DNA from 2 places in the Stenotrophomonas sp. YJH_SMC_91 genome. Region 2 is predicted to be linked to the other one. Evidence: riboswitches for the same ligand, from Rfam matches in the RefSeq annotation. Region 2 holds a riboswitch; the other holds the start of a gene.
What was found. Region 2 has a riboswitch for glycine ahead of AC5P5X_RS08815 (trimeric intracellular cation channel family protein). Riboswitches for the same ligand answer to the same signal wherever they lie in the genome.
Positions count from the first base shown of each region.

Region 1: linked by a shared signal. The riboswitch ahead of gcvP (aminomethyl-transferring glycine dehydrogenase) and the one ahead of AC5P5X_RS08815 (trimeric intracellular cation channel family protein) in region 2 are both predicted to bind glycine.

Region 1 is NZ_JCAFRT010000001.1:413,583-417,764, forward strand. It holds gene gcvP (aminomethyl-transferring glycine dehydrogenase) at 1-1,966, opposite strand, end outside; glycine riboswitch at 2,029-2,131, opposite strand; gene AC5P5X_RS01790 (multidrug effflux MFS transporter) at 2,431-3,657, shown strand; gene AC5P5X_RS01795 (siderophore-interacting protein) at 3,798-4,182, shown strand, end outside.
Region 2 is NZ_JCAFRT010000005.1:71,174-75,355, forward strand. It holds gene AC5P5X_RS08795 (NAD(P)/FAD-dependent oxidoreductase) at 1-904, shown strand, start outside; gene AC5P5X_RS08800 (hypothetical protein) at 996-1,451, opposite strand; gene AC5P5X_RS08805 (nuclear transport factor 2 family protein) at 1,457-1,888, opposite strand; gene AC5P5X_RS08810 (GIY-YIG nuclease family protein) at 1,960-2,235, opposite strand; glycine riboswitch at 2,276-2,365, shown strand; glycine riboswitch at 2,379-2,484, shown strand; gene AC5P5X_RS08815 (trimeric intracellular cation channel family protein) at 2,567-3,184, shown strand; gene AC5P5X_RS08820 (3-deoxy-7-phosphoheptulonate synthase) at 3,353-4,182, opposite strand, start outside.

The DNA of each region.
Region 1 (4,182 bases), on a different contig from region 2:
CCTCGAACACGCCGTGCGTGGACGGGTAGGTCATCATGATCGCGGCCAGGCGGTCGCTGTACTTCTCGGCGTTGAGGCGGATGTCTTCAACATCGACATTGCCGTTGGCATCGGTCTTGGTGACCACCACCTTCATGCCGCACATCTGCGCCGAGGCCGGGTTGGTGCCGTGCGCCGAATCGGGGATCAGGCAGATGTCGCGGTGGCCTTCGCCGCGCGAGCGGTGGTAGGCGCGGATCGCCAGCAGGCCGGCGTACTCGCCCTGTGCGCCGGAGTTCGGCTGCAGGCTGACCGCGTCGTAGCCGGTGCATTCGACCAGCATCGCTTCCAGCGTGTCGATCAGTTCCTTGTAGCCCAGCGCCTGGTCGGCCGGCACCAGCGGGTGGATCTGCGAGAACTCCGGCCAGGTCACCGGGATCATCTCGGCGGTGGCGTTGAGCTTCATGGTGCACGAACCCAGCGGGATCATCGTGCGGTCCATCGCCAGGTCCTTGTCGGCCAGCGAACGCAGGTAGCGCAGCAGTTCGTGCTCGCTGTGGTGGGTGTTGAACACCGGGTGGGTCAGGAACGCGGACTGGCGCAGCAGGCCGGCCGGCAGCGCGTCGGCGGTGCTGGCATCCAGCGCGTCGACGTCCAGCGAGGCACCGAACACCGCAGCCACGGCGACGATGTCGGCGCGGGTGGTGGTCTCGTCCAGGCTGATGCCGACCGAGTCGCTGTCGATCGCGCGCAGGTTGTAACCGGTGGCGCGTGCTTTGGCATGGATTTCATCGGCATGCACGCCGGTGACGTGCAGGGTGTCGAAGAAGTCGCCACCGACCTTCACGCCGGCATTGCGCAGCGCTGCGGCCAGGATCGAGGCCAGTCGATGGGTGCGGCGGGCAATGCGGGTGAGGCCTTCCGGGCCGTGGTAAACGGCGTACATCGAGGCCATCACCGCCAGCAGCACCTGCGCGGTACAGATGTTGGAGGTGGCCTTCTCGCGGCGGATGTGCTGTTCGCGGGTCTGCAGGGTCAGGCGGTAGGCCGGGTTGCCCTGGGCATCGATCGAAACGCCGATCAGGCGGCCCGGCATCGAGCGCTTGTAGGCGTCACGGCAGGCCATGAAGGCGGCGTGCGGGCCACCGAAGCCGAACGGCACGCCGAAACGCTGGCTGTTGCCGACCACGATGTCCGCGCCCCATTCGCCCGGGGCGGCCAGCAGGGTCAGTGCCAACAGGTCGGTGGCCACGGCCACCAGGCCGCCACGTGCGTGCACAGCGTCGACCAGCGCCTTGTAGTCGCCGACCTGGCCGAAGGTATCCGGGTACTGCAGCAGCAGGCCGAAGGCTTCCGACTCCAGCGCTTCGGCCGGGGTGCCGACGCGCAGCACGATGCCCATCGGCTCGGCGCGCGTGCGCAGCAGTTCCAGGGTCTGCGGGTGCACGGCGTCGTGCACGAAGAAGGTGTCCGACTTCGACTTGGCCGAACGCTTGGCCAGGGTCATCGCTTCGGCGGCGGCGGTGGCTTCGTCCAGCAGCGAGGCGTTGGCGATTTCCATGCCGGTCAGGTCGGCGCACAGGGTCTGGAAGTTGATCAGCGCTTCCATGCGGCCCTGCGAGATTTCCGCCTGGTACGGGGTGTAGGCGGTGTACCACGCCGGGTTTTCCAGGATGTTGCGCAGGATCACGTTCGGCGTGTGGGTACCGTAGTAACCCTGGCCGATGAAGCTGCGCAGCACGGTGTTCTTGTCGGCGATCGCACGGATCTTCGCCAGTGCCTGCACTTCGGTCATCGACTCCGGCAGTGCCAGCGGTGCCGGCGACTTGATCTTGGCCGGCACGATGGCGTCGGTCATCGCATCCAGCGACGCGTGGCCGACGACGTCGAGCATCTGCGCGATCTCGGCGTCGTTGGGGCCGATGTGGCGCTCGACGAACGCGTTGTGGTGCTCGAGCTCACGCAGGGAAGGGGTGTTCTGGGACATGGCGAAGGATCCGTCAGGAAAGGGCACACGCACGGGCACAAGCCGCCGGTCGGCGGTCTGCGGGGCGCCCCTCTGTCCTTTTGCCTGAGAGTTTAAAAGCGCGGCGGACCGCAGCTTCGTGCCCCTTCGGCGCCGGATCGAACCGGTCTCTCCAGAGTTGTGTTACGGGTGGTATCGGGCCTGAGCGATTACGGGCGTTGCGCCTTCGGCAGCGGTGTTCCGCTTCTCCCACCGTGTTGCCCGCCGATTATAGCCCGTTGCGGGCGCGGCGGCCGCCTTCGGACCTGGCGGCCGCGCCTGAATGGCCGATGGCCCGTCCGTGCGTTTTGTGCACTGCTGCATGGCATCAGGCGCATTCCCCACCTATGATGGGCGGATACCCGAATTCATCTGGCGCCGTCCCTGCTGCAGGGGACCGGCGCCCGCCGTGCGTGCCGCGCATGGCCCTGCCGGACGCCTTTCCCATGACCGCCGCTGTTGCTCCCTCCACCCGCCGCATGGCCCTGCTGCTCGCCGGCCTGGCCATGTTCGGTCCGTTCTCGATCGACACCATCTTCCCCGCGTTCCCGCAGCTGGCCCAGCGCCTGGCGGTGGACGAAGTGGCGGTGCAGCAGACCATCAGCGTGTACCTGCTGTTCTACGGCCTGATGAGCCTGGCGCACGGTCCGCTGTCCGACGCCTGGGGCCGCAAGCGGGTGATCCTCGGTGGCCTGGTGGTGTTCGTCGGCGCTTCGGTCGGCTGCGCGCTGTCCACCGACCTGACCACGCTGCTGGCGTTCCGTGCGCTGCAGGGCCTGTCAGCAGGCGTCGGCATGATCGTCGGCCGCGCGGTGATCCGCGACCTGTACCACGGCCACGATGCGCAGCGCCTGATGAGCCAGGTATCGATGCTGTTCGGCATCGCTCCGGCCATCGCACCGATCATTGGCGGCTGGATCCTGCTCAGTGGCGCCGGCTGGCCACTGATTTTCTGGTTCCTGGTGGTGTTTGCGCTGCTCCTGCTGGCGGCCACCGCACGCTACCTGCCGGAAACCCATCCGGTGGAGGCACGGGTGCCGTTGTCGCCGCGCGTGCTGCTGCGTGATTACGTGCGCATCGGTTTCAACCCGCGGTTCCTGCGCCTGGCGCTGGCCGGCAGCATCGGTTTCGGCGGCATTTTCCTGTACATCTCCTCGGCGCCGGTGTTCGTGATGCAGCACCTGCATCTGGGCGAGGGTGGTTTTGCCTGGCTGTTCATCCCCACCATCGGCGGCATGACCACCGGCTCGTTCCTGTCCGGGCGCATGGCCGGGCACACCACGCCCACCCGCCAGGTGTCCATTGGTTTCGGCCTGTGTGCGCTGTCGGTGCTGCTGAATGTCGGCTACGTGGCGCTGTCGCCGCAGTTCGTGCTGCCGTGGGCGGTGCTGCCGATCTTCCTGGGTGGCATGGGCATGGCGCTGATCTTCCCGATCCTGGCGCTGGCGGTGCTGGACATGTACCCGCACCAGCGCGGCCTGGCCTCGTCGCTGCAGGCCTTCGTGCAGCTGATGATCAGCACGGTGGTGGCCGGCGTGGTGTCGCCGCTGCTCAGCGCCAGCCCGCTGCACCTGGCGCTGGGGCAGGCCGCGTTCTTCGCCGCCGGCTTCGTGTTCTGGTACTGGGAACACCAGCGTGAACGCGCGGCACAGGCGGCCTGCACGGGCCATTGAGCAGCGCGCAGGGGTAGGGCCGGCCGCTTTGCCCGCAACGCTTGCGAAGAGGAACGACCGGACTAGGCTGGGCACTCCAGCCAGCCGGTGCGTGGATGCACGACAGCCAGCCAATCCGATGTCGTTGCATGAGGTTCCCCATGGCTGCGCAGCAGACCTACCGCCTGTTCGAGGTGGCGCTGAAGGAGCGCCGCGTTCTTTCCCCTTCCCTTGACCGCATGGTGTTCACCGGTGCCGACGTGGCGCGGATGAAGACCGAAGGCCCTGACCAGCGCATCAAGGTGTTCTTCCCCTTGCCCGGCCAGGAGGTGCCGCAGGTCCCCAGCGGTGAAGACTGGTACCCACGCTACCGGGCCCTGCCGGACGACAAGCGCCCGCCGATGCGTACCTACACCATCCGCCAGTTGCGCGCCGAGCAGGGCGAGGTCGACGTCGATTTCGTCATCCATGGCGAAACCGGCCCCGCCTCGCGCTGGGCCATGCACGCCCGCCCTGGCGACCGCGTGGTGCTGCTGGCCCCGGACG
Region 2 (4,182 bases):
CCTGAAGACGCTGGACGATGCGATCGCGCTGCGCCGCAAGCTGCTGCTGGCGTTCGAGCGCGCCGAGGCGGAACCGGACCCGGCGAAGAAGGCCGCATGGCTGAGCTTCGCGGTGGTCGGTGGCGGTCCCACCGGTGTTGAACTGGCCGGCACCCTGGCCGAGATCGCGCGGCATACGTTGCGCAACGAATTCCGCCACATCGACCCGGCCAGCGCCAAGGTGCGGCTGGTCGAGGCCGGCCCGCGCGTGCTGTCCTCCTTCCCGGAAGTACTTTCGCTGAAAGCACGCCGCCAGCTGGAAAAGCTGGGCGTGGAAGTGCTGACCGGTACCCCGGTGAGCGACATCGACAGCCAGGGCTTTACGCTCGGTGACCAGTTCATACCGGCCCGCACCGTGGTCTGGGCCGCCGGCGTGGCCGCTTCACCGCTGGCGCGCACGCTGGACGTGCCGCTGGACCGCGCCGGCCGCGTGCCGGTGCAACCGGACCTGACCCTGCCCGATCACCCGGAGCTGTTCGTGGCCGGTGACCTGGCCGCACTGAGCCAGGCCGACGGCAAGCCGGTACCCGGCGTGGCACCCGCTGCCAAGCAGATGGGCAAATACGTGGCCGAGGTGATCCGCTCACGCCTGCACGGCAAGCCCGAGCCCGGCCCGTTCAAGTACGCCGACTACGGCAACCTGGCCACCATCGGTCGCATGGCCGCGATCGTGCACCTGGGGCGCCTGCAGCTGTCGGGCGTGCTGGCCTGGTGGTTCTGGCTGGCCGCGCACGTGTTCTTCCTGATCGGCTTCCGCAACCGCATCGTAGTGCTGCTGAACTGGGCCGTGGCGTACTGGAGCTACCAGCGCAGCGCGCGCATCATCTTCGGTGATGACCAGGAAGACCGGCGACCCCGACGGTAGTGCCGGCCGCTGGCCGGCTGCCGCGCGGTCCGTCCCCTCTCCGCAGGAAAGGGCTCTGACTCCGTCAACATCATCCATGCATGGCGTGGATCTACCGCTTCATCGGGCCGCCGGGCACCCGCCGTTTCGACCATGCGCGGCAGAAGTCCTCCTTCCTTGCGGTGTCGGCAATCTGCGCGGCACTCCAGTTGCGGGTAATCCAGATCGTCAGTGCCGTGCTGCTCAGATGCCAGCGCAGCATGTCGTGCCGTGGCTGCCGCCAAAGATGGCGGCGGGCAATCCAGAACGCCTCCCGTTCCACCTCTGGCACCTTCTTCTTCATCGCGTCGTCGTAGAAGAACTGCGCGGCGAAACTCCAGGGATTCATCGGCTGAAATCCTGTTCGCGGTTCACTGCTGCACGCAGCCACACCACTGGGCGCACGGTCTGCTGGCTTCGGCCAACCGCCCACCAGGGCAAGCCCGAGCAGGTACAGCAGGCCAGGCAGCAGTGCGATGCCGGCGGCCAGTACGACGACGGAGACCCATGCCTTACCGGCGGCACGCATCGTGCTCACTTCGCCTTCGGTTTCGGGTACCACAACGCGTTGACGATGACCCAGCGCTGGTCGAAGCGCCCCATGTGGAAGTAATCGACGAACCACGGCGTTTCCAATCGCACCGAGGCGGCATTGCCGGTCACGTCCAGCACCGTGCAGCGGCGGTCCCATTGATCCTTCGGGGTTTTCAGTGCGCCCTGCTTTGTCAACGAGACCAGTTCTTCCTTCGACATGCGGCGCAGGCCCAGCCGCTCGTCGGGCGTATCGCCGAGGACCGCGCGCTTGGCCAGGTCCGGGTGCAGGGAGCGGGCGACGCGCTGCGGGTCGGCCTCCAGCTGGCCGTCGACGTAGTCATGGCAGGTGGCTTCGATGGCCGCGAGGGTGGCCGGGTCGGCAGCGGGACTGGTTGACGCGGAGAGAGCGAACAACAGGGCGACGGTGGACATCCGGGTCTCCAGCGCTGAGGGCTGGGCGATCATCGCATGGCGGCACAGAGGCATCCATGTATGCCATGGATCTACAGGGACCCGGCATCCACCGCCTGCAGCCAGGCCAGCTTGCGTTCCCGCGGCTGCTGCTTGAGCTGCCATTCGGCCCGCGAGGCGGCGGCCCGGTCCGGGTACTCGCGCACGGCCAGCACCCGCAGCGGCGGCCGGGCCCGGGTGTAGCGCGCGCCCTTGCCAGCCTGGTGGGCGGCGAAACGCGCGTCCACGTCGGTGCTGATGCCGGCGTAATAGCTGCCATCGCGGCATTCGAGCAGGTACAGGAACCACGGGCGGAGGGACGGGGCCATGCCCGGATTATGCCGTGCTGCACTGCAGCGGATATACTGGCGCCCGAATGCAGGAGAGAGGCGCCGCGCTGGCGCCCGCCGAAGGCGCAGGCTCCCATGATCGCTCAGGCCGGTGGGCCGGAATCCCACCAACCATGCATTCGACTCGCCGAGCTGGAGAGAGGTCACCGGGCATGCCCGGGACGATCCGCCGAAGGGGCACGCGGCCCATGCCGCTGAACTCTCAGGCAAAAGGACAGCGGGAGCGGCACCGGTCATCGTCATTCCGTCATTGCGCAGGCAATGGCGGCGTCCGCGCATGGCCGGCCCCACCGCGCCCGGAGCCTGCCCCATGTTGCTGTCCATCATCTACCTGATCGCCATTTCCGCCGAAGCCATGACCGGCGCGCTGTCCGCCGGCCGCCGCCGCATGGACCTGTTCGGCGTGGTCATGATCGCCTGCGTCACCGCACTCGGTGGTGGTTCACTGCGCGACATCCTGCTCGGCCACTACCCGCTGGGCTGGGTGAAGCATCCCGAGTACCTGGGGTTCACCGTGTGCGCGGCGCTGATCGCCACCTGGGTGGCGCGCTGGATGCACCACTTCCGCCGCACCTTCCTGGTGCTCGATGGCCTGGGCCTGATCGCCTTCACCCTGATCGGCTGCTCGATTGCGCGCGAAGCCGGCCATGCGATGCCGATCGTGCTGATCGCCGGCATGCTGACCGGCGCGTTCGGCGGCGTGCTGCGCGACATCCTCTGCAACGAGGTGCCGCTGATCTTCCAGAAGGAGCTGTACGCGATCATCGCGCTGCTGACCGGCGCGGCCTACCTGTTGCTGCTGCACTGGGGCGTGGCCGACGCCACCGCGATCCTGTGCTGCCTCGGCGGCGGCTTCGCGCTGCGCCTGCTGGCGATCCACTACCGCTGGGAAATGCCGAAGTTCGTGTACCACGACGAAGTGCATTGAGGTTCGCGCGGCGGAATCCGCACCACCCCGGCGATGTACCTGGCGCTGTCGCTCATGCGCAGCGCCAGGCGCATCGCCGGTGCAGATGGGCCGGTCTCCAACTCCGACCGGCCCTGATCGCGGCCGCACCCCCGCAGGCGCTGGCCGCCATCCACACACGTGCCGCACTCAAGCGGCTTCGGACACCTTCACTTCGCGACGGGCGCGCACGGCCGCGGCCAGTCGCTCCAGCACCGTCACGGTGGTGTCCCAGTCGATGCAGCCATCGGTGATGCTCTGCCCGTAGACCAGCGGTTGGCCTTCCACCAGTTCCTGGCGACCACCGATCAGATGGCTCTCGATCATCACACCGACGATGCGCTGTTCACCGTCTTCCAACTGAACGGCGATGTCCTCGATCACCTTCGGCTGGTTGTCCGGGTTCTTCAGGCTGTTGGCATGGCTGGCGTCGATCATCAGGCGGGTCGGCAGCTTGGCCTTGGCCAGCGCCTGGCAGGCCTCGGCGACGCTGCCCGCATCGTAGTTCGGCTGCTTGCCGCCGCGCAGGATCACATGGCAATCCGGGTTGCCGGTGGTCGACACGATGGCGGTGCCGCCCTGCTTGGTGACCGACAGGAAGTGATGCGGATTGGAGGCCGCACCCACCGCGTCGGCGGCGATCTTTACGTTGCCATCGGTGCCGTTCTTGAAACCAACCGGGCACGACAGTCCCGAGGCCAGTTCGCGATGCACCTGGCTTTCGGTGGTGCGCGCACCAATGGCACCCCAGGCCACCAGATCGGCAATGTACTGCGGCGAGATCACGTCGAGGAACTCGACGCCGGCCGGCAGGCCCAGCTTGTTGATGTCGCGCAGCAGGCCACGGGCAATGCGCAGGCCCTTGTCGATCCTGAAGCTGCCATCCAGGTCCGGGTCGTTGATCAGGCCCTTCCAGCCCACCGTGGTGCGCGGCTTCTCGAAGTACACGCGCATCACGATTTCAAGTTCCCCGGCCAGCG